DNA from 4 places in the Duganella dendranthematis genome. Region 2 is predicted to be linked to each of the others. Evidence: riboswitches for the same ligand, from Rfam matches in the RefSeq annotation. Region 2 holds a riboswitch; each other region holds the start of a gene.
What was found. A riboswitch is a leader RNA that binds a small molecule or an ion and turns the genes downstream of it on or off. The one in region 2 is predicted to bind cobalamin.

Region 1 (7,741 bases), 2.0 Mb from region 2:
GCCGCTCAGGTACTGGGCGGTCAGCGACTTCTTGTTCTTCATGATGTCTTTGAGCGAACCGGCGGCGATCACTTCGCCACCGTGCACGCCGGCGCCGGGACCCATGTCGACGATGTAGTCGGCGGTGCGGATCGCATCTTCGTCGTGCTCCACCACCAGCACGCTGTTGCCGATGTCGCGCAGGTGGCGCAAGGTGTCGATCAGGCGGTCATTGTCGCGCTGGTGCAGGCCGATCGACGGTTCATCCAGCACGTACATCACGCCGGTCAGGCCGGAGCCGATCTGCGACGCCAGGCGGATACGCTGCGCTTCGCCGCCCGACAGGGTGTCGGCGCTGCGGTCCAGCGACAGGTAATCGAGGCCGACGTTGTTGAGGAACTGCAGGCGCGAGATGATCTCTTTCACCACGCGGTCGGCGATGTCCTTCTTGGCGCCTTTCAGTTTCAGCTGCTCGAAGAACGACAGCGTTTCGCGCAGCGGCTTCTCGGCGATCTCGTAGATGGCCTTTTCCTGCTTGCCGGTGCCGACCTTGACGAAGCGCGCTTCAATGCGCAGGCGCGCGCCTTCGCACGATGGGCATTTTTTCTCGTTGATGAACTTTGACAGTTCCTCTTTCACCGCCATCGAATCGGTTTCGCGGTAGCGGCGCGCCAGGTTGTTGACCACACCTTCAAAGGTATGTTCCTTGACCACGGTGCGGCCACGCTCATTGATGTAGGTGAACGGGATCGAGGTTTTGCCGGAGCCGTTCAGCACTGCTTCCTGCGCCGCTTTCGGCAGTTTTTCAAACGGCACATCCAGGTCGAAGTCGTAGAACGCCGCCAGATTGGACAGCATCGCGAAGTAGAACTGGTTGCGGCGGTCCCACCCTTTGACGGCGCCGGAAGCCAGCGACAGGTTAGGGAAGGCGACGATGCGCTTCGGATCGAAGAACTCGATGTGACCGAGGCCGTCGCACTCCGGGCAGGCGCCCATCGGGTTATTGAACGAGAACAGGCGCGGCTCCAGCTCCTGCAGCGAGTAGCCGCAGATATTGCAGGCGAACTTGTTGGAGTAGACGTGGGTGGCGCCGCTGTCCATTTCGAAGGCCACGGCGCGGCCGTCGGCCAGGCGCAGCGCGGTCTCGAAGCTCTCGGCCAGGCGCTGCTTGATGTCCGGGCTGACCTTGACGCGGTCGATCACCACGTCGATGGTGTGCTTTTCGGTTTTCTTCAGCTTCGGCAGGTCGTCCACTTCGTAGATCTTGGCGTCGTGGGTGCCGCTCTGCACGCGGAAGCGCACGAAGCCCTGCGCCTGCATCGCTTCAAACAGGTCGGAGTGCTCGCCCTTGCGGTTGGCCACCACCGGCGCCAGGATCATCAACTTGGTGTCGGCCGGCAGGGCCAGCACCGCGTCGACCATCTGCGACACGGTTTGCGCGGCCAGCGCCTGGTCCGGGTGGTTGATGCAATAAGGCGTGCCGACGCGCGCGTACAGCAGACGCAGATAATCGTGGATCTCGGTCACGGTGCCGACCGTCGAACGCGGGTTATGCGAGGTGGCCTTCTGCTCGATCGAGATCGCCGGCGACAGGCCCTCGATCAGGTCCACATCCGGCTTTTCCATCAGTTGCAGGAACTGGCGGGCGTAGGCCGACAGCGATTCCACATAGCGGCGCTGGCCCTCGGCGTACAGCGTGTCGAACGCCAGCGAGGATTTGCCGGAACCGGACAAGCCGGTAATCACAATCAGCTTGTTGCGAGGCAGGTCAAGATTGATGTTTTTCAGGTTGTGCGTGCGTGCGCCGCGGATGCGGATCTGTTCCATGGGATTTTTGGCCTTTAGAGTCAACCCGTCACTATAGCCGGGTTTGATTACTTGCGCCGGGCGCGCGCTGGTTCGTGCGTGCGCAGGCTAACACTGTACATAATACCAGTATTCTCTTGCGCCGTTTCAACTTGCCTGATGCGAACGTTGCTGCAGCGCTTCGCCGATCATCACCAGCACCGGACCCTGCGCGGCATCCAGCCCGTTGGCCAGACCGTCCAGCGTCAGGCGCAGGATGCGCTGGTCAGCGCGGCTGCAATTTTCCACCACCACCACCGGTAGATCGGGCCGGCGGCCCTCGGCCAGCAGACGCGCGGCGGTCGCGGCTGCTTCCCGGCCACCCATGTATTGCACCAGAGTATCGGTTTCCGGCAGCGCGGGATGGTCCGGCTCGTCCGGTGCGGTGCTGGAGGTGAAGAAGGCGACGCTGCGGGCCACGCCGCGGCGGGTCAGCGGCTGTTTGGTGACGGCGGCGGCGGCCAGCGCGGTGGTGATGCCGGGCACGATTTCGACTTCGATGCCTTCCGCTTCCAGCGCGCGCAACTCTTCGTCGGCGCGCCCGAACAGCATCGGGTCACCGCCCTTGAGACGCACCACCAGTTGATATTGCCGCGCGCATTCCACCAGTTGCTGGTTGATCAGCGTTTGCGCGGTCGAGCGCTGGCCGGAGCGCTTGCCGACCGAAATCAGCGTGGCCTGCGCACACAGGGCCAGCATTTCAGGCGTGACCAGTGCGTCGTACAGCACCACGTCGGCCTGCGCCAGCAGACGCGCACCGCGCACGGTGATCAGGTCATCCGCTCCCGGCCCTGCTCCGATCAAATAGACTTTCCCCAGCGCTGCCATACATTCCCTTTTTGACGATTCAGGATGAATGATACCGGCTGCGGGGCGGTTTGGGTTTAGCTTGGCACGCGTCCGGCGGCTAGTGTAAGATGCGACCCTTGGGTGCGCCATTTGTTGTAAAGGCGTTAAACGGGAAACCGGTGTAAATCCGGTGCAGCCCCCGCTGCTGTAAGCCAGACGACTCCGTCTACACGTCACTGCCGTCACACGCGGGAAGACACGGAGAAGGATGAAGGCGAGCCAGAATACCGGCCCAAAAAGTCCAGCACCATTCCCCGGGGTCACGGGAAGCCGCTGTCGACCCCGGCCGCCTGTCCCACGCCCCTCGTCGACCGTCCTCTCTGCTCCCGCCTTGGTGTCCATCCAGCCCATTCGACGGGAGGTTTCGAATGCACATCATGGAAGGCTTTTTGCCGCCAGCGCACGCGCTCGGCTGGGCAGCCGTTTCCTTACCTTTTCTGGCCTGGGGCCTGCGCGCCATCGGCCGCGACCTGCAGGCGCATCCCGAACGCCGCATGCTGCTTGGCGTGGCGGCGGCGTTCGCGTTTCTGCTGTCCGCGCTCAAGCTGCCGTCGGTGACGGGCAGCTGTTCGCATCCGACCGGGGTGGGCCTCGGCGCGGCGCTGTTTGGCCCGGTGGCGATGGTGCCGGTAGGCTTTGTGGTGCTGTTGTTCCAGGCGCTGTTGATGGCGCACGGCGGCCTGACCACACTCGGCGCCAATGTGTTTTCGATGGCGATTGTGGGGCCGTTCGTGTCGTACGGCGTGCTGCGCGCGGTGGCGGCGATGGGCTTTTCACGCTCGGTGGCGGTGTTCATGGCGGCCAGCCTGGGCGATCTGGCGACGTATGTGACCACGTCGGTACAACTGGCGCTGGCGTTTCCGGCGGCGGTGGGCGGGTTTAGCGTGTCGTTCTTCAAATTTGCCGGCATCTTTGCGTTGACGCAGGTGCCGATCGCCATCAGCGAAGGTTTGCTGACGGTGCTGGTGGTGAACGCCATGGTGCGTTTCAACGCGCACGAACTGCGTTCGCTGCCGGTGATGATGCTGGGCGCCCGGAAGGGGGCGCATGAAGGCCCGTACGGTGCTGGTATGGCTGGCCATCGTGGCGCTAACGGTGCTGCCTTTGTGGCTGGTAAGCGCGCCGCCGGCCAATCCGGGCGGGGAAGCGCCGGCGCTGTTTGCCGGTGCGGACGACCGCGCGCAGCGCGCCATCGGCGATATCGCACCGGGCTACAAGCCGTGGTTTGCGCCGGTATTCGAACCGGCCAGTGATGAAATCGCGTCGCTGCTGTTCGCGCTGCAAGCTGCCATCGGCGCGGGCGTGATCGGCTTCTGGCTCGGCCTCTCCGTCGCCCGCGAACGCGTTTCGAAGGCCGCATCGGCGCAGGATCAACGTGCTGATTGAATCGTCGGCTTACGCCAGCCGCTGGCGCGATGTGGCGCCTGCGGCCAAGGCGCTGTTTGCGCTGGCGGGCTTTGTCGCGGCGTGGCTGGCGCGCAGTCCGGTCGCATTCGCCGTGCTGACGGCCATGCTGGTGCTGGCCGCGCTGCTCGGCGCGCGCGTGCAGCTGCGCAGCTACATCGCGGTCGCGCTGCCGCCGCTCGGCTTCCTGCTGCTGTCCTGCCTGACAATGCTGTTTGGCCCGGACGCTAACGGCCATTGGAACCTCACGACCACCATGCTGCCGACCATCGAGCATTTGGCGCTGCGCTCGTTCGCCATGCTGGCCGCCATGCTCGGCCTCGTGCTGACCACTCCATTGCCTGACCTGCTCGCGCTGCTGCGCAAGCTGCGCACACCGGAACTGCTGCTCGATCTGATGGTCCTGTGCTACCGCATGCTGTTCGTCATGCGCCAGGCGTGGGACGAAAGCATCACCGCGCAAACCGCGCGTCTCGGCTATCGCAACTGGCGCCAGGCCTGGCGCTCCACCGGGCTGCTGGCCGGCCAGATGGCGATTCAGGTATGGCAACGCGCCGCCGCCCTGCAAACTGCCGCGGATGCCCGCGTCTACCAAGGCACGTTGCGCTTCCTGCCCGCTGCCTATCCGCAAGCTGGCCGCCAAATTACCTTTTCCGTGTTGGCTGGCGCGCTGATGCTGGCCATCGCCTTGGGAGACCGCCTGTGAGCGCGCCGCTGCTGGAACTGCGAGCCGTCAGCCACGTTTACCCCGACGGCAGCGCGGGCCTGGACGACTGCACGCTGACGCTGCACCGAGGCCGCCGCTACGCCCTGCTGGGCACCAATGGCGCCGGCAAGACCACCGTGCTGCAACATCTGAACGGCCTGCTGCGTCCCACCGCTGGCACGCTGCGCCAGAGAGGCCAACCGTTCGACTACAGCCGCAAAGGCCTGACCGCGCTGCGCACCCGCGTCGGCCTGGTGTTCCAGAACCCGGACCGCCAGCTGTTCTCCGCGCTGGTGGAAGAAGACGTCTCTTTTGGCCCGCTCAATCTTGGCCTCCACGAGTACGAAGTGCGCCACCGCGTCGCCACCGCACTGGATGCGGTAGGCCTGCGCAGCCACGCGCGCCGCGCCGTCCACCAACTGAGTTTCGGCCAGAAAAAACGCGTCTGCATCGCCGGCGTGCTGGCGATGGAACCCGACGTGCTGCTGCTGGACGAGCCGATGGCAGGCCTCGACGCCCCCATGCAAACCGAATTGACAGCACTGCTGGACCGTCTGGCCGCACGCGGCGTCACCATCCTGCTGTCCACCCACGACATCGACTTCGCGCTGCGCTGGGCCGACGACATCCACGTGATGGCGGCCGGCCGCTGCATCGCCTCCGGCCCCGCGCAGCAACTAGCCGCGCAGACCGACGTGCTGCAAGCGGCCGGCCAGCGTCCACCGGCCGCACTGGCGCTGCACGCGGAACTGGTGGCCCTCGGCGTGCTGCCGCCAGGCCCGGCGCCCCGCAGCGTCGACGCCCTGCTCGATACCTTAAGCACGCTGCGCGCACTCAAACAATCAGGAGTAATCACTGCATGACCACCCTTGGAAAAATCTGGTTCGTCGGCGCCGGTCCCGGCGACCCGGAACTCATCACCGTCAAAGGTCAGAAGCTGCTGTCGCAGGCTGGCGCGGTGCTGTTTGCAGGATCGCTCGTCGACCACGCCGTCACGCTGTACGCACCGCCCGGCTGCGCCATCCGCGACTCCAAGGACATGACGCTGGAAGACATGACCGCATGGTTGATCGATCAGGCCAGCCGGCACGCCACCGTGGTGCGCTTGCAGACCGGCGACCCGGCGCTGTACGGCGCGCTGATCGAACTGGCGCGTCCACTGACCGACGCCGGCATCGAATGGTCGGTGGTGCCGGGCGTATCGTCGGCGATGGCGTCGATGGCCGCCGCCGGCGAATCCATGACGCTGCCCGAAGTGACGCAAACCGTCATCCTCACCCGCGTGGAAGGTCGCACGCCGATGCCGGAGGGCGAAGACCTCGCCAGCCTGGCAGCGCACCGCACCACCATCTGTATCTTCCTGTCGATCACTCTGATGCACAAGGTGGAAACCGCATTGCGCGCCGCCGGCTGGGCCGAGGATGCGCCGATGCTGGTGGTGCACAAGGCCAGCTGGCCTGGCGAACAAAAAATCGTCCGCGGCACGCTGGCCGATATCAAACAGAAGTGCCGGGAGGCCGGCATTGCGAGCCAGGCGATGATCGTCGCCAGTCCGACGCTGGGCGCGCTGCACTGGGAAACCCTGGCGCGCTCCAAGTTGTATGACCCTACATTTACCCATCGTTTCAGAAAGGCGAGCGCATGAACCAAGTTTCCAAGGACACGATCCTGATTGTCGGCCACGGTTCCCGCGAGGACTCCGGTAACCAGGAGATTCGTGAATTCACGGAGCAGTGGCGCGCGCGGCGTCCGGATTGGCGCATTGAGTTGTGCTTCATCGAGTTTGCGCCGCCGGAGATGAATGCCGCCTTGCTGAGCGCCGCGCGCAGTTCGCGCCGCGTGCTGGTGGTGCCGCTGATCCTGAACGCGGCCGGTCACGTGAAGATGGAGATTCCGGAAGCGATCGAGCAGGCGCGCCTGGCTTGCCCGCAAACCGAGATTCTGCTGGCGCCGCACCTGACCGCGTGCGATCCGATCCTGGCGATCCTCAAGCGCCGTCTGCGCAAGGCCATGAACGCGCTGGACATGCCGGATCCAACCACCACCGGCGTGGTGGTGCTGGGCCGTGGCTCGTCCGACCGTGGCGCCAATGGCGAAATGGCCAAGATGGCGCGCTGGTTGCTGGAAGAAGGCGATCATGAACTGGTTGACCTGGCGTTCACCGGCATTACCTGGCCGCGCCTGGAGAAGGTGGTGCAGCGCCACGTGCTGCTGGGTATGCGCCAGATTGTGGTGCTGCCGTATTACCTGTACACCGGCACGCTGATGCAGCGCATTCACCGTCAGGTGGAACATCTGCGCGGGCAGTATCCGCAGGTGCGCTTTGCTTGCAGTGAGCATTTCGGCTTTGAGAAAGAGATCTTTGAGTTGATGGACCAGCGAGTGGAAGATCTGCGCGCCGGCGTGCCGGATAGCCGCCTGCCTTGCGATGGTTGTACCTACCGCGTCATCGCCCATGACCTGGGTCACGGCCACTCGCACGCGCATACGCACGATCATGCACCGCATGACCACGCGTCAGGCCAGGAGCACGCACACGAGGATCACGCCCATGCACACGGCGACCACGCGCATGACCACGACCACGATCATGCGCATCATGACCATGCACATGACCATGATCATGGCCACGATCACCCACACGCCAAGCCTGAAAGCCATCCAGCATGAGCACCGTGAACACCGTCACCGAGCAGCTAACGCGCGCCGGCCAGGTTATTGAGCACGACAGCTTCGCCATCATCGACGCCGAAGTCGGCCCGCACACGTACACCGAAGGTCAATGGCCCATCGTGCGGCGCATGATCCACGCCAACGCCGATTTCGATTTCAACGGCCTGACCGACTTCCATGCAGACGCAGTGGAAGCTGGCGTCCAGGCTATGCTAAAAGGCGGCACACCAGTCGTTGCCGACGTTGAAATGATCTGCTCCGGCCTGTCGCAACCGCGCCTCGGCC
Region 2 (7,741 bases):
GGCCGCGCAGCTGGCGCGTGCGGGTGTTCAGGCGGTACAGGCGCGCGTGGTCGGGCGAGGGGTCGATGTTATTCCAGAAGTATTTCTTCAGCAGGATGTCATCCGAGCCGTCGTGCATGACGTCGAAGAAGGCGTAATCGGAAGTCAGCAGCTTGCTGGCGATGAAGCTGCCGGTCGCCTCCTGCTGGTGCTGCAGGTTGCCGGTGATCAGATGCGCCAGGTTGCTGCCGTCGCGGTCAGCCGCCATTTCGTCGAGGTTGCCGTTGAATTCGATGCGGCGGTTCTTGATGGTGAAGCCGACGCGGTTCTCATTGATCCAGTGGACCGCGATGATCACTTCCTCGTTGGAGGTGCGGATGATGTGTTTGTACTTGGCCGCGTCGGCCGTTTCGTGCACGGTCAGCACGCTGGCGCCGCCGGGCAGGGTGGTCACCATGGTGACGTAGCCACCTTTCGGCGATAGTTCGACGTGGTTGGCTTTCGGCGCCTGGAAAAAATTCTCGGCACTGGGGGCGGCGAGCGCTGGGCCGGCGAGCAAGGCACTGGCCAGCAGCAAGAGGGAGGTCACACAGCGGTGGATCACGATAAGGCCATTTATGATTGGTAATTATGCAATCATAAATGGCAACTTATCTATTGGCAACGACTTTTTGCTGCCGGTAAAACGGCTTATTGCTGATGCACTGCCTGGCCGTTCTTGGCCGACCAGCGGTACAGGCTCCAGACGATGGCGGTGCCGACCACCAGCGCGATGGTCATGGTCGTACCTTCGCTCATGCTGTTGGCGACGGCCAGCGGCTCGCCTTTGCCGGACAGGACGATGAGGCCGGCCAGCGCAACGTTGAACAAGCTCTCGCCAACGATGAAGCCGGACATCACCAGCACGCCGATGCGCTTGGCCGACTCGCCGCCGGCGCGCTTCTCTACCGCGCGGTCGAATACCCAGCCGGCGACGGCGCCGATCACCACCGGGGTGATCACTGCGCTCGGCAGGTAGATCGCCAGGCCCACGCCCAGCGGCGGCAGGCTGTACTTGTCGTTGCTGGATTTTTTCAGCACGAAGTTAATCAGCACCAGCGCCAGGCCGATCAGCACGCCGTAGCCCAGCAGTTTCCAGTCCAGGTTGCCGCCGATGACGCCCTTGGCCAACGTCGAAATCAGCAGCGCCTGTGGCGCGGCCAGCGGCTCGTTGGAGATCGCATCCAGATTCGGCGCGCCGACGAAACCGTTGGCGTGGTTCAGCAGCTCTAGCACCGGTGGCACCACGCACGAACCGGCGGCAACGCCGATCAGCAGGCCGACCTGTTGCTTCCATGGGGTAGCGTTGACCAGCTGGCCGGTCTTCAGATCCTGCAGGTTGTCGTTACCGATCACGGCCACTGCAAGCACCACGGTGGTGACGAACAGCGCGAAGGCGATCAGCGCCTGCGCCACTTCCGGCCCCATCACGCTGCGGCCGACGAAGCCCACGCTCAGCGCGGCGCCGAGAATGGTCAGGATGGCGATGCCGGACACCGGCGAATTCGACGAGCCGATCAAGCCCGCCATATAGCCGCAGACAGCGGCGGCGAAGATACCGGCGATCAGGATATAACCGACGCCCACCGCCACCAGCGGCACGGCCAGCGACATCAGCGGGCCGCCTTGCAGGAAGCTGGCCAGCAGCCAGCCAGCCGGCACCAGCGCGATCAGCGTCACCAGGCCGACGACGAAGATCGGCATATCCATTTCAGTGCGGTCCAGCACGGCGCCTTCGAGCTTGGCTTTGCGTGCGGTGTCCATGGCCGATTTCAGGCCGCCCAGGATAGGCTTGGCCAGGCCGGCCAGTGTGATGATGGCGGCAATGCCGATCACGCCGGCGCCGATCATGCGCACTTCCTTGGACCACACGCCCAGCGCGTGGCCGGCGGCATCAACGCCAGCGGCGGCCGGCGTCAGAGATGTCATCAGCGGCACTAGCACGCCCCAGGCGATGATGGTGCCGACGCCCATGGCGACACCGACCGTGATGCCCATCAGGTGGCCGGCGCCGATCAGCGCCAGCGAACTCGATGCACCGATGCCGGTGGCGCCGGCGCCGGTGCGGAAGTAGATCGACACTTCGGCCGCCAGCAACTTGGCGGCGGCGCCGGCGGCAAACAGCGCCGACGTCAGCGCGCCCCAGATCACGGCGCGCAGGCCAGCTTTGCCTTCAGCGGCGCCGGCACGCGAGGCCATGCCGACTTTCAGCACCTCGGCGGCGGCCACGCCTTCCGGATACGGCAGGTTCGATTGCGACACCAGCGCGCGGCGCAGCGGCACCGTGTACATCACGCCCAGCACGCCGCCGATGGCGCAGGCGCCAAAGGTCGGCCAGAACGGCACGTGAGCCCACCAGCCGATCATCAACAGGCCGGGCAGCACGAAAATCACCGACGCCAGCGTGCCGGCGGCCGAGGCGATGGTCTGCACGATGTTGTTTTCCTGGATGGTGGCATCCTTGAATGCGCTCAGCAGGGCCATCGAGATCACGGCGGCCGGGATCGAGGTGGCGAAGGTCAGGCCGACCTTCAGACCCAGGTAGACCTGGGCTGCGGTAAATACCAGCGTAATCAGAATGCCCAGAATAATGCCGCGAAGGGTGATTTCCTTCGGGTTGGACGGTGCAGCTATGCTCATCTTCAGCACTCCGGAGTTGTTGTTTGTATAATTTTGAAAGTAAGGCGCCCCATGATAAACGAATACCGGGCTGGTTAGCAGGTAAAATAGCAGGTTGTCAGAACGTTTTTGAAGGTCAGAGCATGTCGATACAATGGTACCCAGGGCATATGAACGCCGCCAAAAAGAAGGCGGCGGAACAGATGGAAAACACCGATCTGGTGATCGAAGTGGTCGACGCGCGCCTGCCCGAAGCCAGCACCAATCCGATGGTGGAGGAGCTGCGCAAGTTCCGCCAGCGTCCGTGCCTGAAGATCCTCAACAAGATCGACCTCGCCGATCCGGCCGCCACGGCGGCCTGGGTGGCGTACTACAACGCCCAGGAAGGCGTGACCGCGTATGCGATGACCACCAAGAAGCCGGCCGACGTGGCGCGCATTCCGGACTTGGCCAAGCAGCTGGCGCCGCATCGCGGCGTGCCGACCAAGCCGCTGCGCATCATGATCATGGGGATCCCCAACGTCGGCAAGTCGACGTTGATGAACGCGCTGCTGAAAAAACGCGTGGCCAAGGTGGGCGACGAGCCGGCCGTGACCAAGCAGCAGCAGAAGCTGTACCTGGACAAGAACACGGTGCTGGTCGATACGCCCGGCATGCTGTGGCCGAAGATCGCGCTGCCAAGCGATGGCCTGATGCTGGCAGCCAGCCACGCGATCGGCTCGAATGCGCTGATTGAAGAAGAAGTGGCGGAGTTCCTGGCCGGCGAGCTGCTGCTGCACTATCCGGAACTGCTGGTGGCGCGCTATGGCTTTAAAGACATCGAAACGTTTGACGCGATCGGCGTGGTGGAAGGCGTCGGCATGAAGCGCGGCTTCCGGCAGAAGGGCGGCGACCTGGATTACGAGAAGGCGTCGCACACCTTCCTGGGCGACTACCGCAGCGGCATCCTGGGCCGCATCTCGCTGGAGACGCCGGAGACGCGCCGCGTGCGGCTGGAGCAGCACGACGCTGAAATGGCAGCGAAGGCCGCCGAAAAAGCCGCCATCGCCGCCGAAAAAGCCAAAGCCGCCGCCAACGGCAAGCGCGGTACGTAATTAGCACCCAACCCGCAGGGCAGAGCAGGGGTCTGACCCCGTACGGGGTCAGACCCCGCGTCGGTTCGGGGTGCGGTGCAGAAATTTACGCCGCAGCCTGGCCGAAGCGGAAACTGCTCACGGCCAGGCCGCCCATAAACGCATCCTCGTGATACGGCATGGCGGCGGCTTCCTGCTCCGCCGCGCCCAGCACCACCATCAACGGTAGCAGATGCTCTTCACGCGGATGCGCCATGCGCGCAGCCGGCGCTTGTTCCCACTGCATCAACTGCGCCGCCCGCTCCTGCGGCGGCAGCGCCATGGTCTGCTGTAGCCACGCGTCAAACGCGTGCGAAGCGGACGCCCCGGCCGCATTGAACGCGCGCAGATTGTGAAAACTCAGCCCGCTGCCGATAATCAGCACACCCTGGTCGCGCAACGGCGCCAGCAAGCGGCCGATCTCCAGATGCTCCTTCGGATCGAGGCCATAGCGCAGCGACAGCTGCACCACCGGCACATCGGCGTTCGGATAAATCGGATACAGCGCGCTGAAGGTGCCGTGGTCGAAACCACGCTGGTCATCCAGCACCGCCGTGTGGCCGCCCGCTTCGAGCAGCTCCTTGACCTGCGCCGCCAGCTCCGGCGATCCCGGCGCGGCGTACTGCACTTCATAGGTATGCGGCGGAAAACCGCCGTAGTCGTAAATCATCGGCGGCTTGGGCGAGGACGACAGCATGAAATCGCGGCCCTCCCAGTGCGCGGTAATCACCAGCAGCGCTTTCGGCGTGACGCCGATCTGGCGCGGAATATCGCGCAGCGACTCATCCAGTTTGGCGTAAAGATGGCCAACCTGGTCCATCATGAAGGGCCATGGGCCGCCGCCGTGGGACAGGAAATAAGTAGGGAGTGTCATAGGAGTTCCTTTCATCCTTCACTATAAGTACGGCGGCCTCCCGTATCAATGGGGTAAATATAGATGGATCGTATCGAAATCCTGAATGATCGATGGCGCGCCTTGTCAGGCGTATAATGCCGGCTTCTGGTGCCCGCCTTGCGCAAGCAGGTGAGGTTAAACGGGAAACACAAAGCCGCTGTCGCCCTTCGAGCGCCGGCCAAGGTGTGCTGCCCCCGCAACGGTAACGCCGGCGTCATCGCCGTGCCAGCCCGGATATCGGCCAGATCAGGGGGAGGTCGCAGCGCGGCTTCCGTACACTTCCAGCTTGCGGGGACGCAGGCGGATGTCTCTTTTGAAAATGATAAACCATGAACGCCTCCGTACTTCGCCCGCGCCTGCTGGCCGCCGCTGTTTCCCTGTGCTTCGCCGTACCCTTCGCCGCCCAGGCTGACGATGCCGGCGCCGGCGCCGGCCTGACGTCGGTTGTCGTCACCGGCGCCCGTTTCGACGCCGAACCGTCGCTGGCGCCGATCGGCGCCACCATCATCAGCGCCGACGAGATCCGCCGCGCCGGCTCCAGCGACGTCAACGCGGCGATCCGCAAGATCGGCGGCGTGTACGGCCGCCAGAGCCTGGACGGCAGCCCGGATTACGGCCTCGATCTGCGCGGCTTCGGCACCAACAGCAGCCAGAACATGGTGATCGTGGTGGACGGCGTGCGCCTGTCGGAAAATGAATTGAGCAACGCCATTCTGTCGACCATCCCGATCGACACCGTGGAGCGCATCGAAATCCTGCGCGGCGGCGCCAGCGTGTTGTACGGCGACGGCGCCACGGCCGGCGTGATCAACATCGTCACCAAGCGTCCGGGCCAGTACAGCAGCCGTGGCAGCGTGTTCCTCGAAGGCGGCCAGTTCCACGCGGGCGAGGCGCGCATCTCCGCCGCCCAGGCCTGGAACGGCTTCGCCGCCGACGCTACACTGGACCACCAGCGCAGCGACAACTACCGCGACAACAATGAATTCAAGCAGACCAACTTTAGCGGCGGCGCGCAGTGGTACGCCAATGAATTCGACCGCATCGGTTTCCGCTACGAAGGCGCGCGCCAGGACATGCGCTTTGCCGGTTCGCTGACCGAAGCGCAATTTAAGACCAATCCGCGTCAGACCAACACCCCGGACGACAACGGCTCGCTCGACAGCGACCGCCTGACCGTGTCCGGCCAATACCGCCTGTTCGGCCATGATGTCGCCGCCGATCTGTCGTACCGCAAGAAGACCGTGGAATCGACCTATGTATTCGGCGGCTTCCCGTCGACCACCACCTACGACAGCAAGCAGCTGCAATTCTCGCCGCGCGTGCGCAAGCTGGGTGCGATCAACGGCATGGTCAATGAACTGGTGGCCGGCGTCGATTTCATCAAATGGGAACGCACCACGGAGTCCGGCTACTCGGCCGCTGACGCCAACCAGAAATCCAAGGCGATCTACCTGCGCGACGAACTGCGCTTCGATCCAGTACACGAAGGTCGCATCTCGGCCGGTGTGCGCCGCGAAATCTTCGACAAGGACTTCGTCGACCCGCTGGCCTTCGCCGGCTACAACGTGGTGCAGGGCCTGAACGCGTGGGAGCTGCAAGCCAGCTACATGCCGGTATCGAACCTGACCGTGTACGGCAAACTGGGACAGAGCTACCGCGTCGCCAACTCGGACGAAAATGCCTACACGCCGGTGTTCAACAAGCCGCTGGCGGCGCAACAGTCGCATGATGCGGAAGTCGGCGCCAGCTACGCCAACGCCACGCAGAAAGTCACTGCGCGCGTGTTCCGCAACAACCTGACCAACGAGATCTTCTACGATCCGACATTGAACGGCTTTGGCGCCAACACCAACCTGGATCCGACCCGTCGCCAGGGCTTCGAGCTGGATGCTGAGCAGCGCATCGCCGCCGCCTGGACCGTCAATGGCCACTATCAGCACGTGCAGGCCAAGTTCCGCGAAGGCGCCAACAACGGCCGCGAAATGGTGCTGGTACCGAAGAACGTGCTGACCGCGCGCCTGAGCTGGACCCCAGGCAGCGGCCAGACCGCCGATGTCGGCGCGCAGTGGGTGGACAAGCAGCGCTACGGTTCGGACTTCGACAACAGCTGCTCGGGCGAGATGCCGTCGTTCACCACGCTGGACGCCCGCTATGCGCGCAAGTTCGGCCAGTGGGAGTGGGCGGTGTCGGGCCAGAACCTGGCGGACAAGCATTACTTCTCGCAGGCGTTCAGCTGCAAGGGCGGGATTTATCCAGCCGATGGCCGCCAGTTGAAACTGTCGGCCCGCTATGAGTTTTAAAACCCGGTTCTAAGCAGGGCTTAAGGCTGGCTTAATACCCCGGCCAAAGCCTTGGAAAAGTGGTAATCTCCCCGCGTTTGCCACTTATTTCACACTTGAAGGATAGTTATGCGTCTGCTCAATTTGCTGCGTCCACTGATTGCCACCGTCGCCTTTATGGCCGCTGCCGCCGGCGCATCCGCCGCCGACTTCAAGGATGGCCTGGATTACAACTCGGTCAACGGCCCGGCGCCGGACACCGGCAAGAAAGTTGAAGTGCTGGAGTTCTTCATGTACCACTGCCCGCACTGCAACGCGCTGGACCCGGACCTGGCAGCGTGGGTCAAGAAGAACAGCGACAAGATCGTGTTCCGCCGCATGCACATGGGCGACGATCCGCAGGCCAAGGCGTTCTACACGCTGGAGTCGATGAACCTGCTGGGCAACGGCATGCATGAGAAAATCCTGCGCGCCATCCACGTCGACCACAACCGCCTCAACACCGATCAGGCTTTGCTGGACTTCGTGGTCAAGAACGGCGTGGACAAGGCCAAGTACCTGGAGACCTTCAACTCCTTCGGCGTGCAGACGAAACTGAAACGCGGCCAGCAAGTGGCAAATCAGTATAAACTCGATAGTGTGCCGGCAGTGGTCATCGACGGCCGTTACACCACCTCGCCAGCCGTGGCAGGCCATGGCCTGACCTCGGCGGCGGCCGCACATACGGCGATGTTTGCGGTGATGGATAGCCTGGTGGCGAAGTCGCTGCAGGAACGCGCCGGCAAAAAGTAATCAAGGAAGGACGGGTAGGGCAATGA
Region 3 (7,741 bases), 920 kb from region 2:
GCGCTAGTTCTTCCAGCGGCCATTCGGCCAGCGGACGGCCGTTTAGCGACACGTGACCGGCTTCCGGCGGACGCAGCCCCGCCAGCGCGCGCATCAAGGTGCTCTTGCCGGCGCCATTGCGGCCGATAATGCTCCAGCATTCGCCTTCGCGCACCTGCCAGTCGAGATCCTTGACCAGCTGGCGCTGGCCGGCGCTCAGTGAAAGTTGGTGGGTGCTGATCATCATTTGCGCAGGCGGTGCAGTTGGTACAGGAACACCGGCGCGCCGATCAGCGCGGTCACCACGCCGACCGGCAGCTGCTGCGGCGCGATGGCGGTGCGGGCCAAGGTATCGGCCAGCATCAGGAAGGTGCCGCCGCCGATGGTGGCGGCCGGGATCAATATGCGGTGATCGGGACCGACCGCAAAGCGGCAGGCGTGCGGCACGATCAGGCCAACGAAGCCGATGCTGCCGGCGCTGGTGACGGCGCTGGCGGTCAGTAGGCCGGAGACGAAGAACAGGCCTTTGCGCAGCGCGCCGACGCGGATGCCCAGCGTGGCGGCGGCTTCCGCGTGCAGCGCCATCACGTTCATGGCGCGCGCGTTGCGCAGGGCGAAGGCCAGGGAGGCGATCAGCACCACCCATGGCATCCAGCGCATCTGCGTGCCAGACAGGTCGCCGATGATCCAGAACACCATGCCGCGCAGGCGGCTCTCCGGCGCGATGGACAGCATCAGCGTCACCATCGCCATGCAGGCGGAGGACAGAATCGCGCCGGTCAACAGCAGCAGCGCGGTGCCGCCTTCCGCCGCCGTGCCGCCGCGCAGGTCGCGCCGGGCCAGCACATACAGCATCATCGAGACGGCGACGGCGCCGCCGAATGCGGCGGCATCCACCATCCAGGCGGCGCACATGAACAGCAGCGCGGCCAGCGCGCCGACCGAGGCGCCGGCGGACAAGCCAAGGACATAGGGATCGGCCAGCGGGTTGCGCAACAGCGCCTGCATCATCGCGCCGGCCAGCGAGAGCGCGGCGCCGGTGACGAAAGCGGACACCGCGCGGCTAAGGCGCAGGTCGAGCAGCGTGGCCGCCAGCGAGGCGGTCTGGCCATGCAGCAGCTCATTGAGCGCTGCGGGAATATCGGAAAACGGAATAGGGACCGAACCGGTCATGCCCGAAAAAATCAGGCCGGCAAACGCGAACAGCAGCAGGCCGGCCATGGTGATGGCGGCGCGCTGTTGCAGATTGCGGGAGAAAGAATGCATGCACTGCTTTCAAAAAGAACTGCCGGGACGGGAATTCAACCCCGGCAGGTTACACCATTATTTGTAGCCGTAACGCAGTCCGGCAAACACCTTGGAACCCGGTGTGACGTAGAAGCGCGCCAGATCGTATTGCTTGTCGCCGATGTTGTTCCAGCGGACCAGCGCCGACCAGTCACGCGTGAAGCTGTAGGTGGCGTACAGATTCACCAGACCGTAGCCGCCCAGGCGATTCTTGTTGGCCGCATCGTCAAAGCGGTCGCCGGAGAATTCCAGCTCCACGCCGGTCTTCAGCGCGCCGATGCTGTAGTCGGCGGTCACGTTGCCGTGCTTTTTGGCGCGACGCGCCAGGCGCTTGCCGCTGGTCTCGTCCTTTGGATCTTGCAGGTCAAGGTTGGCGGCCAGGTTGACGCCCGCCACGCGGGTCGCGCCGGCGATGGTCACGCCTTCCAGCAGCGCCTCGTTGACGTTGTAGACGCAGCTGGATTTGTAGCCGGCGTAGGGGCAAGGTGTGGTGCTGACCAGCAGGTCGGTCAACCGGTTGTGATAGTAGCTGGCGCTGACTGCATTGACGCCGTCATCCCAGCGCAGGCCGAGTTCCGCATTCTTGCCCTGTTCCGGCTTGTTGGCTGGATTGCCGTAGCCCGAGTAATACAACTCGTTGTAGGTCGGCGCGCGGAAGCTGGTGCCGTAGCTGGCGGTGGCGCGCAGCTGCGAGGTGATGTCGTAGCCGTAGCCGATCGAGCCGGTGTTTTTCGAGCCGTACACCGAGTTATCGCGGCGGATGCTGGCGTTCAGCAGGCTGGCGCCACGGCGCGCGTTGTAGGAAGCGGCCCACGCGTTGGTGGTGCGGTCGCGGTTCAGCGCAGTGTCGCCGTTGGTCGATACTTCTTCCTTGCGGTGATCGTACAGCAGTTGCAGCACGTCGGCGCCGATGCGCACGTCGTTTTGCAGCGTGATGTCGGTCTGCTTGGTGTCGATGCGCGAGTAACCGGCTGCGGCGGCGCTGCTCCAGTTTTGGCCCTTGTCCCGGCTTTCCGAATATTGCAGCAGGGTGTCGACGTTCGGCAGGAACTTGGCCTTGCCATAGACGGCGGCGGTTTCCAATTCTGCCTTGCTGCGCACATCGTAGGCGGAAGCGCCGCTGTCGTACTGCGATTCGAGTTTGCTGTGCAAGAACAGCGCGCCGGTTTCGTAGCCTGGGGCGATCTGCACGCCGAACTGGCCGGAAACGTTTTCCTTGTCGTAGCCGTCGCGGTCCGCGTTGTACGAGGTGATGCCTGGACGCGTGGCCGAGAAGCCGTCCGATTTTTCCTTACCCGCGCTGATGGCGTAGGTGAAGCTATGCTCACCGCCGGTGGCGCCGGACAGCGTGGCGTCGGCTTCGCGCGTCTTGTCGCTGCCGTAGCCTGCGAAGGCCGTCAGTGTCGGCGCGCCTTGGCCTTTCTTGGTGAAGATCTGGATCACGCCGCCGATGGCGTCGGCGCCGTACAGGGAGCTCAGTGGGCCGTAGACGATTTCGATATGGTCGATGGCGGTCAGCGGAATCGCGCTCCAGTTAGCGGCGCCGGTGGTCGAGGAGCCGATACGCACGCCGTCGACCAGTACGATGTTCTGATTGCTGTTGGCGCCGCGGATGTAGACGCTGGATGCGGTGCCGGCCCCGCCGTTGCGGGCGATCTCGATGCCGCGCTGGCGTTGCAGCAGGTCGACGATAGAACCGGCGCCGGCTGCGGCGATCTGCTCAGGGCCGATGGTGATGGTGTCGCTGATGACGTTGGCCAGCGGCTGTGGCGTGCGGGTGGCGGTGACGACAACGGCGTCGGTGGCGGTAACTGGTTCAGCGTGCGCATAGCAGGCGGCCATGGCGAATGCCAGCGACGTCAGGGTCGCAGGACGGGAAATACGAAGGGTCATGATATGTTTTCTATTAATGCCAACTGGCCGACGTCCCCGTGGGCCAATTGTGAACAGAAGCGCGGCATTGACGTCGCTTCCACCTGGTTTGGCCGGTATCCGGGCTGACAAGTGGCACCGCCTCACCTTCCCATGCCGTAGCACAGTGGTTGCTGGAGGAGGTTTGTCGCGCTGAACAAAGATTGCGACACTTGTTTACCGTTGCGGGGGCAGCACACGTTAGCGTTTTTGTATCGCTTCGTGTTTCCCGTTTAACTGCGCGCCTGGACAGGCACGCGAGCACCAAAACCCGGACATTATACGGGGTTCAGGGTCAACGTGGCGCCGTAAGCAATTTGATGGGCGGCTTGCGCGGCTTGCAGCCCCATCGCCGCAGGGGGAAGTCCGGCGTGGCAGGCGCTCAGCAAACGCATGGCGCCGGCGTGGCAGATGATGATGGCCTGGGCGTGCTGGCGCTGCACGTCTCTATAGAAGGCGCTGATCCGTTCGGCCATTTGCAGCACGCTTTCGCCGCCGCCGGGATGGTAGTGGACCATGTCGGCGGCCCAGGCGTCGATGTCGGCGCGCGGGATGCTGTCCCATGGCTGCATCTCCCATGCGCCGAAGTGCATCTCCACCAGGCGGCTGTCGTAGTGTGGCGTGGGCGTCAGGCGCGCGGCCAGTTCGGCGCAGCGGCGCAGGGGACTTGAGTAGATAGGCAGGCCGGCTGGCAGCTGGAGCGCGGCCAGTGTCTGTTCCAGCTGGCCCGGCGCGATGGCGAGGTCGGTGCTGCCGTAGCAGAAGCCCGGCGCCACCAGCGGCTGCGGGTGGCGGACCAATATCAGCTTCATACCGGCAGCGCGCCATGCTGGAAGCTGGCCAGCGCGCACAGGTAGAACATAACTTCAGTGACTTGCTGGACTGCGCCGAGGCAGTCGCCCGTGTAGCCACCGATGCGGCGCACGCATTTGCGCGCCAGCCACCAGGTGGCGATGGCGGCGACAATCACGCCGCTGACCAGCGCGGCCGGCGGCAGCCAGCGCAACTCAATGACTACCAGCGCCGCCACGATGGACGTGATGGCGGCGATCAGGAATTCGGTGCCGCGCATTTTTTGCGCCAGCGGCTTGGCCTTGCCTTCGGCGCGCGCGTAGTCGAGACGCCAGATCAGCGAGGTCGCCATCAGGCGCGAAAGGGGATGCGCCACCAGTAACGCACCGATGACGGCCAGCGGCGGCAGCATGGACAGCGTCACCAGCTTGAGGCCCAGCATGCAAATAGTGCCGATGGCGCCATACGCGCCGATGCGCGAATCCTTCATGATCTCCAGCACGCGCTCCGGCGTCATGCCGCCACCGAAGCCGTCGCACATATCGGCAAAGCCGTCTTCGTGGAAGGCACCGGTGGCATAGATGCCGACGGCGGTGGAGATGACCACCGCCACCGGGGCCGGCAGGAACCACGCAGCCACCGCGTACGCCGCGCCAGTGATCAGCGCCACCACCAGGCCAACCAGCGGGAAATAGCGCGAGGCCTGGTTGAGCCACGCAGGATCGAAACCCACCCAGCGTGGAATCGGCAGGCGGGTAAAGAACTGCAGCGCGGTGAAGAACAGGCGTAGCTGGTGCATGCTGTGTATCGGCCTTACTCGGACTTTTCGCTGACCTGGGCCGACTCGAAGGTGGCCATCTGGTTCAGGAAGTTGACGGCGGCGTGCAGCAGCGGCAGCGCCAGCGCGCAGCCGGTGCCTTCGCCGAGGCGCAGGCCGAGGTTCAGCAGCGGTTTGGCGCCCAGCGCGTCGAGCATTTGTTTGTGGCCGTTTTCGTCGGAGCAGTGGGCGAACACGCAGTAGTCCAGGATCGCGGGATGCATGCGGGCGGCGACCAGCAGCGCGCTGGTGACGATAAAGCCGTCGATCAGCAGGATCTTGCGCAGTTCCGCCGCCTTCAGCATGGCGCCGGCCATCATGGCGATTTCCAGCCCGCCGAAAGTGGCCAACACGTCTAGCGCCTCGGTGGCGTGAGCGTGCCTGTCGACTGCCGCCTCGATCACGCGTTGTTTATGCAGGATGCCGTCGGCCGACAGGCCGGTGCCGGCGCCGACGCATTGCGCTACCGGGATGCCGGTCAACTTGTGCATCAGCGCAGCGGCGGCGGTGGTGTTACCGATGCCCATTTCGCCGAAGCCGACCACATTGCCTTCCAGTTCTGACGCCAGCGCCATGCCGGCCGCCAGCGCGGTCTGGCACAGATCGCGGCTCATCGCCGGTTCGTTGGCGAAGTTGCGGGTGCCGTGCGCCAGCTTGCGGTCGGTCAGGCCGTCGCGTGGGCCGAAGTCGTGATTGACGCCGGCGTCGATGACGCGCAGCTCGCAATGGTTCTGGGTGGCAAACACATTGATGGCGGCGCCGCGCGCCAGGAAGTTCTCGACCATTTGCCAGGTCACGTCCTGCGGGTAGGCGGAGATGCCTTCTGCCACCACACCGTGGTCGGCGGCGAACACCAATATAGAAGGCTTGGTCAGTGCGATGTCGCGGGTGTTCTGGATCAGGCCGATTTGCCTGGCCAGTGCCTCCAGCACGCCCAGGCTGCCCAGCGGCTTGGTCTTGTTATTAATAGCGCGGTCGAGTTGGGCGGCGAGTGCTTCGTTATGAGTAGGGGAGATGGACATGAGGCTGCATATGAATCGAAGAATTTCGTATTCTACCCTTGCCAGACTGGCCGGCCCTTGTTATGATTCTGTCCCTCACGAAACAACACATGCAAATGCAGCGTTGAGTGAGGAAAAGAAGAGCTTGACGAGATGTACGAAACGCCTCATAATCTTGCCTCTTCGCTGACAAACAAAACGCTTTGTTAGCACGCAGTACAGAATGATCTTTAAAAATTTACAGTCGATAAGTGTGGGCATTTGGTGCTGCAACAAAAAGCATTAAATGCTCAACAAAGAAATATTCAGTAGAAATACTGTCAGTATTTTTGAGAAGAGCGAACCAGTGACCAGCAGTGGTCACAAACAGAGATTAAACTAAAGAGTTTGATCCTGGCTCAGATTGAACGCTGGCGGCATGCCTTACACATGCAAGTCGAACGGCAGCACGGAGCTTGCTCTGGTGGCGAGTGGCGAACGGGTGAGTAATATATCGGAACGTACCCTGGAGTGGGGGATAACGTAGCGAAAGTTACGCTAATACCGCATACGATCTAAGGATGAAAGTGGGGGCTCGCAAGACCTCATGCTCCTGGAGCGGCCGATATCTGATTAGCTAGTTGGTAGGGTAAAAGCCTACCAAGGCATCGATCAGTAGCTGGTCTGAGAGGACGACCAGCCACACTGGAACTGAGACACGGTCCAGACTCCTACGGGAGGCAGCAGTGGGGAATTTTGGACAATGGGCGCAAGCCTGATCCAGCAATGCCGCGTGAGTGAAGAAGGCCTTCGGGTTGTAAAGCTCTTTTGTCAGGGAAGAAAAGGGTCTGGCTAATATCTAGGCCTCATGACGGTACCTGAAGAATAAGCACCGGCTAACTACGTGCCAGCAGCCGCGGTAATACGTAGGGTGCAAGCGTTAATCGGAATTACTGGGCGTAAAGCGTGCGCAGGCGGTTTTGTAAGACTGTCGTGAAATCCCCGGGCTCAACCTGGGAATGGCGATGGTGACTGCAAGGCTAGAGTTTGGCAGAGGGGGGTAGAATTCCACGTGTAGCAGTGAAATGCGTAGATATGTGGAGGAACACCGATGGCGAAGGCAGCCCCCTGGGTCAAAACTGACGCTCATGCACGAAAGCGTGGGGAGCAAACAGGATTAGATACCCTGGTAGTCCACGCCCTAAACGATGTCTACTAGTTGTCGGGTCTTAATTGACTTGGTAACGCAGCTAACGCGTGAAGTAGACCGCCTGGGGAGTACGGTCGCAAGATTAAAACTCAAAGGAATTGACGGGGACCCGCACAAGCGGTGGATGATGTGGATTAATTCGATGCAACGCGAAAAACCTTACCTACCCTTGACATGGATGGAATCTCCGAGAGATTGGAGAGTGCCCGAAAGGGAACCATTACACAGGTGCTGCATGGCTGTCGTCAGCTCGTGTCGTGAGATGTTGGGTTAAGTCCCGCAACGAGCGCAACCCTTGTCATTAGTTGCTACGAAAGAGCACTCTAATGAGACTGCCGGTGACAAACCGGAGGAAGGTGGGGATGACGTCAAGTCCTCATGGCCCTTATGGGTAGGGCTTCACACGTCATACAATGGTACATACAGAGCGCCGCCAACCCGCGAGGGGGAGCTAATCGCAGAAAGTGTATCGTAGTCCGGATTGTAGTCTGCAACTCGACTGCATGAAGTTGGAATCGCTAGTAATCGCGGATCAGCATGTCGCGGTGAATACGTTCCCGGGTCTTGTACACACCGCCCGTCACACCATGGGAGCGGGTTTTACCAGAAGTAGGTAGCTTAACCGTAAGGAGGGCGCTTACCACGGTAGGATTCGTGACTGGGGTGAAGTCGTAACAAGGTAGCCGTATCGGAAGGTGCGGCTGGATCACCTCCTTTCTAGAGTTTGCAGGTTCTTCGGAACATGCCAAGTGCTCACACTTATCT
Region 4 (7,741 bases), 460 kb from region 2:
GCCGGCGCCGCCAGCGCCCCCACCGCTCACGCCGTGCGGTTGCCGTGGTGCAGCCAGCATGTGGTGCTGGGCATCCTGGTCATCGCCGGCGGCACCGTGTCGACCTACATCGGCAGCTACATGACCACCTACGGCGCCACCGTGCTGCACCTGCCGCCGGCGGACGCCCTGCAAGCCGCCATCACCACCGGTCTCACCATGCTGGTCGGCGCGCTGCTGGGCGGCCATCTGGCCGACCGCTATGGCCGCTGGCCGCTGATGTTCTGGCCGCGCCTGCTCACGGCGCTGGTCTGCCTGCCGATGTTCAGCTGGCTGATCGCCCACCCGCACGCGATGGCGCTGCAACTCATCTCGGCCACGCTGGCGTTTTTGACCGCGCTCACCGCCGGCGCCGTGCTGACCACCATTTGCGAGCTGTTCCCGGCCGCCCAGCGCGCCTCGGCGCTGGCGCTGATCTATTCGGTCGGGGTGTCGCTGTTTGGCGGCAGCGCACAGTTTGTCGTCACCTGGCTGATCGCCCGCACCGGCGACCCGATGGCGCCGGCCTGGTGCATCGCCGCCACCAGCGTGGCGGCGCTGATCGCCACCGTGCACCTGCCGGAAACCGGCGGCTCACAACTTACAACAAGCGCTAACTCGACGCGGTAGCGCTGACTGGCGATGATAGCGGCATGCCTTCATTAATAGCCAGGAAATTGCAATGAACATCAGCGCAGCCAAGTCGCTCATCCATGTCGCCGTCCAGATCCGCGAACCGCTGTTGCAGGCCGGCGCCTGCGCGGCGCTCCAGCAGGCTGGCGACATCGTCCAGGTCGACACCGGGGGCACACCGCAACCGGTGCAGGTGCTGGTGGTGGACGGCGCCGCCGTTCCCACGCTATCGCAACACCTCGCCACCGGCGCGCAGACCTATGCCGGGGCGCGCGTGCTGGTGGTGGTGGCTAGCGCGCGCAACCACGCCATCGAATGCGCGTTCCGCCATGGGATCCATGGCGTGATCCTGAACACCGCCTCGGTCGAGGACTTTATTGCCGGCGTCAAGAGCGTAGCGCGCGGCGATTTCTTCCTGTGCAGCGAGCTGGCGCGGCAGGCCCATTTGCCGGGCCGTAACACGCTGACCACCCGCGAGGACGATGTGATGCAGCTGCTGGCCCAAGGCCTGTGCAACAAGTCGATCGGACGCCAGCTGGATATCGCCGCCGAAACGGTGAAGTTTCACGTCAAATCCATTATGGTCAAGCTCAATGCCAGCAGCCGCACCGAGGCCGCCAGCATCGCCATCTCGCAGGGGTTGACCGAGCATTTTGCGTTATCGCTGCCAAAGTGGAAAGCACCGGCCAGCCAGTCGCGCTGCCACGCCTAACCCTAGCGCCTGCGCAAGCGCCGCCAGCCCAGCACCATGCCGGCCAGCGTTGCCGTCCCGCCGAGCAGGCACAGTATGATGACCAGCACGTCCCATAGCGGCCGCGCGCGCAAGACGGCGGCGAAGTCCAGTTGATGCAGGCCGTTGAACAGCCAGCGGTTCCATTGGCTGTTGCGGTCGGAATAGCCAACCAGTTGGCCTTGGGCGGGGTCGATGTAGAACGTGGTGTCGTCGGCCAGCGCGAAGCGCCCGCGTAATACCGGCAGCACAGCGGTGTTGTGGTGGCTGTAGTGGTAGCTGTCTTCGCTGGTCAGCGTTTCCACGGATTGCAGTTGCGCGCCGGGACGCATGGCCTGGATGGCGTGCAGCAGGCGCGCTTGTGGGATCGGGCCTGCTGGCGCGCCGGTATGTGCGTCCAGCAGGCGCCGCTGCGTGCGCCCCAGCGTGCTCAGATAAAGCTGGCCATCAACACGCAGCCATGTCAGTTCCATTGCGCCGGGATGCTTCCGCACCGTGTAGGCTATTGAGATTGACAGGTCGTCGCGGGTCAGCGGGCCGCCGGCGAATGCGAGCCGGTCCTGCGCCGTGATGCCCGGCGATGACAGCCAGTCGAACGGTGTGACCGACAGCCAGCCGCTGAACAGCCATGTCATCATCAACGCGCCTACGCTCAGGCCCAGCCAGTGGTGCCATGCTTGCCAGCCGCGATATGGCGAGCGCCGGCCGCCGGCGTAACGGCGGCGCAGGCGCAGGCGCTGAATGCCCAGCGCCATGCCGAGCATCACCAGCAACAGCGCCGCGCCCGAAGTCCACATCACCACCTGTCGCCAGGGCTGGCCGTGCGTGCGCAAGGGCGTGAAGTAGATCCAGTGGATCACCGATCCGGCCCAGTTCCAGGCGCGTTCGCTGCGCGTGGTGTCGCGCACCAGTTCACCGGTGCGGCTGGAGATGTACAGCAGGCTGCCCGCCGCGTCGTCTGCTTGGACGCGGTACAGCGGGCGGTGATGTTGCAGGCTGCCGAAACTCCATTGGTCGATGTCGATCAGCTCCGCCGACAGTGCTTGCGCGCCGGGTGCGGCGTTGCGCGCGCTGGCCATCGCCAGTGCCGGCGTGACCTGCACCGGCTGGCCGGTATCGGCCCAGACGGATAGCCAATGGCCGTCGGCCTTGAAGTGGTAGGCCGGACGGCCGGCGACGGTGGTCATGCGCACTTCGGCCGGCAACGCCTCCGGCGCGGCGGCATCGGCGCGATTGGGATGCGCGGCGGCGTGCCACGCATCCCACGCGTTCAACCGCACCTGGCGCGCATCGATAGTCGGCAGCCACGCCATGCGTTCCTGCTCCGTCAGCGACGGATACGGCACATACATCATGACGATGCCGGAACCGAACCATAGCAGCACCAGCAAGCCAAGCACGATGCCCAGCCAGCGGTGCCACAGGTGCAGCTGACGCTTCCAGGAGCCCATGATCAGTAGCGCCACTGCACGGTCAACTCGGCATGGCGGCGATCGCCCAGCAGATACTGGCTGTCGCTGTACGAGGTGCTGGCATACAGCTTGTCGGTCAGGTTGCGCAGGTTAAGCTGCACCAGCACATTGCGGCTGTAGTTCCAGCCCAGCGACCCATCGAACGTCGTGTAGGCAGGTATTGTCTGGCTGTTGGCGTTGTCGATGAAACGTTCGCCGACATAGCGCACGCCGGCCGATGCGCGCCAACCGCGATAGCGGTAGTTAAGCCACAAGTTGGCCGACACCTTCGGCACGTCGGACGGTCGATTGCCGGCGCGCGACTGGTTGCCGCCTTCAAGCAGCTGGTCAAACTGCGCATCAGTGTAAGCAGCATTTGCTTCCAGACGCCAGGCCTGCGCCAGCGCGACGCTGGCCGTGACTTCCGCGCCGCGCGAAGTCTGCGAACCACCCTGCACCGACAGCGCCGGGTTGGTCGGATCGCGCGTGATGATGTCGTCCTTGCTGATGTGGTACAGCGCCGCCGTCCATTCGGCCTTGCCGCCGGCCAGCGATTGCTTGACGCCCGCCTCCACCTGGCGCGCGGATGTCAGCTTGTAGCGGCTATTGGCCAGATTGAGCGACAGCAAACTGGTGACCGGATCGCTGCCGGTGCTCACCTGGCCGTACAGCGAGGTGTCAGCCGCCAGCTTCCACGTCAGGCCGAGGCGCGCGGCGTTCGCTTGCAGCGTCGAGCTGAAGCCGGCCGCGCCCAGCAGGCTGACGCGATCAACCTTGTAACGGTCATGGCGCAGGCCGGCCAGCAACAGCAGGCTATCGTTGATGCTGTAGGCGTCTTCCACATAGAAGGCGGTGGTGACGGTGTGGGTCGAGAAGTTCGGCAGCAGCGGGTCCGGGCTATCGAATACGCCGGGATCGAAGCCGGTCGGCGCCACGGTGGACGAGCCGCCGTACGGCGAGTTATTCGTATGCAGGAAGTTGATCACGGCCGCTTCCCAGCCGGCCGCCACGCGATTGGCGCCGTTGTTCCAGCGCGCTTCCAGGCGGTTGCCGGTCTGTTCCTGATCGTGATGGATGGCGATATAGTCGCTGCGCTCGACCACATTGGCGCTGGCGTCGTAGTGATAGTACTCGGCATTGCGCCAGTTGCGGCGCGCCTTCATGTAGGCCAGCTCGTTGCTGATGGTGAGCGCCGGCGAATAGCGCCAGGTCAGGCGCGCCTGCGCCTTGTCGTCAACGAAGTGGATATCGGCGTCGCTGACATCGTAGTTCTGGTCGCGCAGCGCGCGCGACAAGCCACCATTCACCAGCGGCGTGCCGAAGTAGCGCTGCGGCTTTTGCTCCAGATGGTCGAGCTGCATATCCAGGTCGAGATCGGGCGTCAGCGCGTAATGCACGCTGGTCAGCAGCTTGCCGTGACGCGAGTCGCCACGGTCGATAAAGCCGTCGCTGTGGTCCGCATACGCGTCGATGCGGAAGGCGCCATGTTCGCCCAGCGCGCCGGTGCCGCCGACGCCGGCGCGTACCGCTTCGCCGCCGCCGATGCCGGCCATCGCTTCAAATGAACTGGTACGGCTAGGCGCCTTGCGCACCGCGTTGATGGTGGCGCCGGTGGTGCCGCTGCCGTACACCACCGATCCCGGACCGCGCAGCACTTCGATGTGGTCATAACCCCATGGGTCGGCCGGATACGTGGCGGTGCCGGAACCGACTTGCGGGCGCTGGCCGTTTTCCAGCAAGGCGATTGAGCCGTTGCCAGTGAAGCCGCGCGCCGAATAGGCCACGCCATTGCCGGGTGAGCTGATGTCGGTCAGGCCGGTGCTGCGGGTGACCGCATCCTTCACCAGCAGGTCGCCACGCGCCTGCATGGTGTCGGCGCTGAGGATGTCGACGCTCGCCGGCAGTTCCTGCGCCGTCAGATTGAGGCGGCTGGCGGTGCCGCTCTGGCGCGCCAGTCCCAGTGCGGGACTGGTGGACGTGCCCTGCACGGTGACGGTCTGCATCTCGTCGGCCTGTTGGGCAAAGGCGCCGGCGGCGCACAGCAGGGAAACAATAACGGCAATGGTGGTCGTACTGGCGGAGTGCCTGGAATCGGTCATGACAACATCTCTATGATGAATGGTTGGCGGAATCCGTCGCGCAGACGCAGGCGCGCACCAACACACACGCGGCAAAGCGTGCGATGGCAGTGATGCATACGGAGAGCGACGAACATCTAACAGGCAAAGCCACACCCCGGGCCTGGCGCATTAATCGTGACTGGCCGGTCTTCTGGCTGGCCTTCATCCTTCGCTGTCCTTGCCTTCCCGCGCGATGCGCAGTGGCGTTCGGTCAACGTCGTCAGGCTTACAGCAGCGGGGGCTGCGCCGGACTGGCGCACGATGCAAATCGTGCGCGTCACCGGCTTCCCGTTTCACCCCGCAGCTGACAAGCATGCAGGGCACCATTCACGTATGAAGCCGAATTCTACCCGAATGCCCTTGCCGTTGTCATGGCATCCAAGCGCCAGGACCGGATCAGCTCTATAATTAACGCAACTAACTTGCATTAAGGATTGTATATGAACGAAGCACTTCCGACAATCGAACTGGCCTTGCTGCTTGGTTTGCGCCATGGCCTGGCGCCCGATCACCTGGCCGCCATCGACGGTTTGACCATGCGCGCGCAGCCGGCCAGCGCGCCGTGGATGGGCGGTCTGTTCGCGCTGGGCCACGGCCTGACCGTGCTGCTGATCGTGGCGCTGGCCGATCTGGCATCAGTCTGGCTACAGCCGGATTCCAGTTTTCTGCATGCGATGGACTGGCTGGAATGGCTGCCGGGGATTTTATTATTGGCGCTGGCGGCGCTGAATGCGCGCACCTTGCTGCGGCCCATGCAGGCGCGCAGCGTCAATTCCATCGGCGCGCGGTTGCTGGCGCCATTGACGGCGGTGCGGCCGTTGACCGCGTTCGGCATCGGCATGCTGTTTGCGCTAGGCGTGGAGAGTATCCTGCAGTCGCTGGCCTGGGGTTACGCCGCCACCCAGTTGGGTGGCGGCAGCTGGAGCGCATTGCAGGTGGCCGGCGCGTTTGTGCTGGGGATGGCGTTCACCGATGCGCTGGATGGTTACGCCACCGCGCGCATCTCGGTCACCGCCGGCCAGCAGGCGATACAGCAATTCCGCCACCGCATCGGCTGGCCGATTATCGTGCTGTGCACCGTCAGCGGCTTGCAGTTGTTGATGTCGAAGGTCTGCGTCCGCTGCCAAGTGGCCGAGGACGGGCTGGAACTACTGGGCGTCGGCATGGTGACACTGACCCTGGCGCTTTATGCCTTCGCGTGGACGCGCGGCGCGCGGCCGTCAGCGGAATAGCGAGAAGTCCGGCAACGCGGCGATCCAGTCGAGGAGGCCCTGGTTGCCGGAGGCGCGGGCCGATATGAAGATCAGGCACAGGCCAACGCGACCTCGCTTCACAGCACTTGCAGCGTGCGCCACAGCGGCAGGCCGATCGTGAGGAAGCCTTTGGCGTGGATCTCCAGAAGCGCCAGATTTTCCTGCTCCGATTGCAGCGTGACGCCATCTTTTTGCAAGCGCCGTCCGCTCGGCGCCATGATCTGCCAGGCCACCCCCGCCAGGCTTTCCGGCGTCAATTCGGCCTGCTGATGAATCGCCGCCAGGAACAACCGTTCCAGGAAGTTGGCCGCGATGCCATTGCTGAGCAAGGGCGCGCATAACGCCTGGTGTTCGTCGCCATATCGGGTCTGCGCCGCCAGCGCGGCGTTCAGGCGCGCGGCGGCGGTGTGATCGGCGCTGTCCGGCACAGGGAAGTAAAACACCGCCTGGTTGGAGGCCGATAGCAAGGCCGCCACCTGCGCCAGCGCGTGGATATTCTGTCCCGCCAGCGCCGGCAATTGCTGGAGTTCGGCCAGCGTATGCGGGCGTTGCGCCAGCGTGTCGAATACGACGTTGTATAGCGCCTCGTGGCCATTCACTTCGCCGAGCGTCAATTTCATCTTGGCCGATGCGGCGGGGCGCGGCACGGTCAGCGCCAGGCCAACTTGCGCCAGCAGTTCGCTCTGGCGGCGCGCGCCGATGTGCTGGGCGCCGCGCACGAAGACGTCCTTGCGGAAGCTGGTGTTGAGCAGGTAGTCCTTCAGCGTTTCGCGCATTTCCGGATGGGGCAGGCGCTCGATCAGCTGCCGCTGCTCGTCGTTAAGGAACACCATCGGATAGGCGTAGGCCAGGTCGGCCGGGCCGGCAAACGTCATCTTGGCGTCCGCCAGGTCGCGCGCGACGTCGGCATGAAACAGCGGCTGCCAGTGCTTGTGCAGATACTCGTGCACCAGATAGTGCGGGCTGGCGGTTTTCAGGCTGTCCAGCCGGACTTTGAGTCCGGGATTGGCGCTCAGGTAGCCGGCTTTGACGGCCTCCAGCTGGCCGACAAATTCGGTCGCGCCCTTGATCTGCACATCGCTGCGGTTGGGGAAGGCGTCGGCATATTCCACCAGCAGCCGCTGCAAGGGCAAGGCCGGCGCCCAGCCCGGCATGGCGTTGTAGCTCAGGTAGACCACGCCGCCCGGCTTCAGGTAGCGGCCGATGAAGTCGACGATGTGCCGGCGGTTCTCCGCTGTCACCCAGCTGTAGATGCCGTGCAGCGTGATGAAGTCGAACTGCGGCAGCGCGGCCTTGGCCTGGCCGTGGGCCAGTTCTTCGAAGCTGTTTTCCAGCAGCGTCAGGTTGGACAGCTGCGCCTGTTTTGCCAGCGCGCTGGCGCCGGCCACGTGGGCCGGGTTGAAGTCGGCCGCGTAGAACTGGCCGTTGGGATGGCTGGCGGCCACCAGCTGGGCGGTCAGGCCGCGGCCGAAGCCCAGTTCAAAATAGGTGAAGGGCTGCTGCAAATCGACCGGCTCAATGCCGTTCAGCAGGCAC

Region 1: another riboswitch for cobalamin. It lies ahead of HH213_RS10000 (energy-coupling factor ABC transporter permease); the one in region 2 lies ahead of HH213_RS19155 (TonB-dependent receptor).
Region 3: another riboswitch for cobalamin. It lies ahead of HH213_RS14830 (TonB-dependent receptor domain-containing protein); the one in region 2 lies ahead of HH213_RS19155 (TonB-dependent receptor).
Region 4: another riboswitch for cobalamin. It lies ahead of HH213_RS17010 (TonB-dependent receptor); the one in region 2 lies ahead of HH213_RS19155 (TonB-dependent receptor).

Annotation. Positions count from the first base shown of each region.
Region 1 covers NZ_CP051684.1:2,177,046-2,184,786, reverse strand. Annotated here, with positions in the region: gene uvrA (excinuclease ABC subunit UvrA) at 1-1,806, opposite strand, end outside; gene cobA (uroporphyrinogen-III C-methyltransferase) at 1,933-2,652, opposite strand; cobalamin riboswitch at 2,736-2,923, shown strand; partial or broken gene HH213_RS10000 (energy-coupling factor ABC transporter permease) at 3,042-3,632, shown strand; gene HH213_RS09995 (energy-coupling factor ABC transporter substrate-binding protein) at 3,721-4,059, shown strand; gene cbiQ (cobalt ECF transporter T component CbiQ) at 4,049-4,783, shown strand; gene HH213_RS09985 (energy-coupling factor ABC transporter ATP-binding protein) at 4,780-5,646, shown strand; gene cobM (precorrin-4 C(11)-methyltransferase) at 5,643-6,428, shown strand; gene HH213_RS09975 (sirohydrochlorin chelatase) at 6,425-7,453, shown strand; gene HH213_RS09970 (precorrin-8X methylmutase) at 7,450-7,741, shown strand, end outside.
Region 2 covers NZ_CP051684.1:4,180,333-4,188,073, forward strand. Annotated here, with positions in the region: gene HH213_RS19135 (alpha/beta hydrolase family protein) at 1-568, opposite strand, end outside; gene HH213_RS19140 (OPT family oligopeptide transporter) at 670-2,658, opposite strand; gene ylqF (ribosome biogenesis GTPase YlqF) at 2,808-3,731, shown strand; gene HH213_RS19150 (DODA-type extradiol aromatic ring-opening family dioxygenase) at 3,817-4,623, opposite strand; cobalamin riboswitch at 4,734-4,904, shown strand; gene HH213_RS19155 (TonB-dependent receptor) at 4,974-6,944, shown strand; gene HH213_RS19160 (thiol:disulfide interchange protein DsbA/DsbL) at 7,053-7,715, shown strand; gene HH213_RS19165 (hypothetical protein) at 7,738-7,741, shown strand, end outside.
Region 3 covers NZ_CP051684.1:3,263,060-3,270,800, forward strand. Annotated here, with positions in the region: gene HH213_RS14820 (ABC transporter ATP-binding protein) at 1-223, opposite strand, end outside; gene HH213_RS14825 (FecCD family ABC transporter permease) at 223-1,245, opposite strand; gene HH213_RS14830 (TonB-dependent receptor domain-containing protein) at 1,303-3,159, opposite strand; cobalamin riboswitch at 3,233-3,461, opposite strand; gene HH213_RS14835 (histidine phosphatase family protein) at 3,456-3,989, opposite strand; gene HH213_RS14840 (adenosylcobinamide-GDP ribazoletransferase) at 3,986-4,768, opposite strand; gene cobT (nicotinate-nucleotide--dimethylbenzimidazole phosphoribosyltransferase) at 4,783-5,808, opposite strand; rRNA gene HH213_RS14850 (16S ribosomal RNA) at 6,163-7,693, shown strand.
Region 4 covers NZ_CP051684.1:3,722,819-3,730,559, reverse strand. Annotated here, with positions in the region: gene HH213_RS17025 (MFS transporter) at 1-648, shown strand, start outside; gene HH213_RS17020 (response regulator transcription factor) at 701-1,363, shown strand; gene HH213_RS17015 (PepSY-associated transmembrane domain-containing protein) at 1,366-2,832, opposite strand; gene HH213_RS17010 (TonB-dependent receptor) at 2,835-4,931, opposite strand; cobalamin riboswitch at 5,077-5,295, opposite strand; gene HH213_RS17005 (HoxN/HupN/NixA family nickel/cobalt transporter) at 5,393-6,184, shown strand; gene HH213_RS17000 (class I SAM-dependent methyltransferase) at 6,283-7,741, opposite strand, start outside.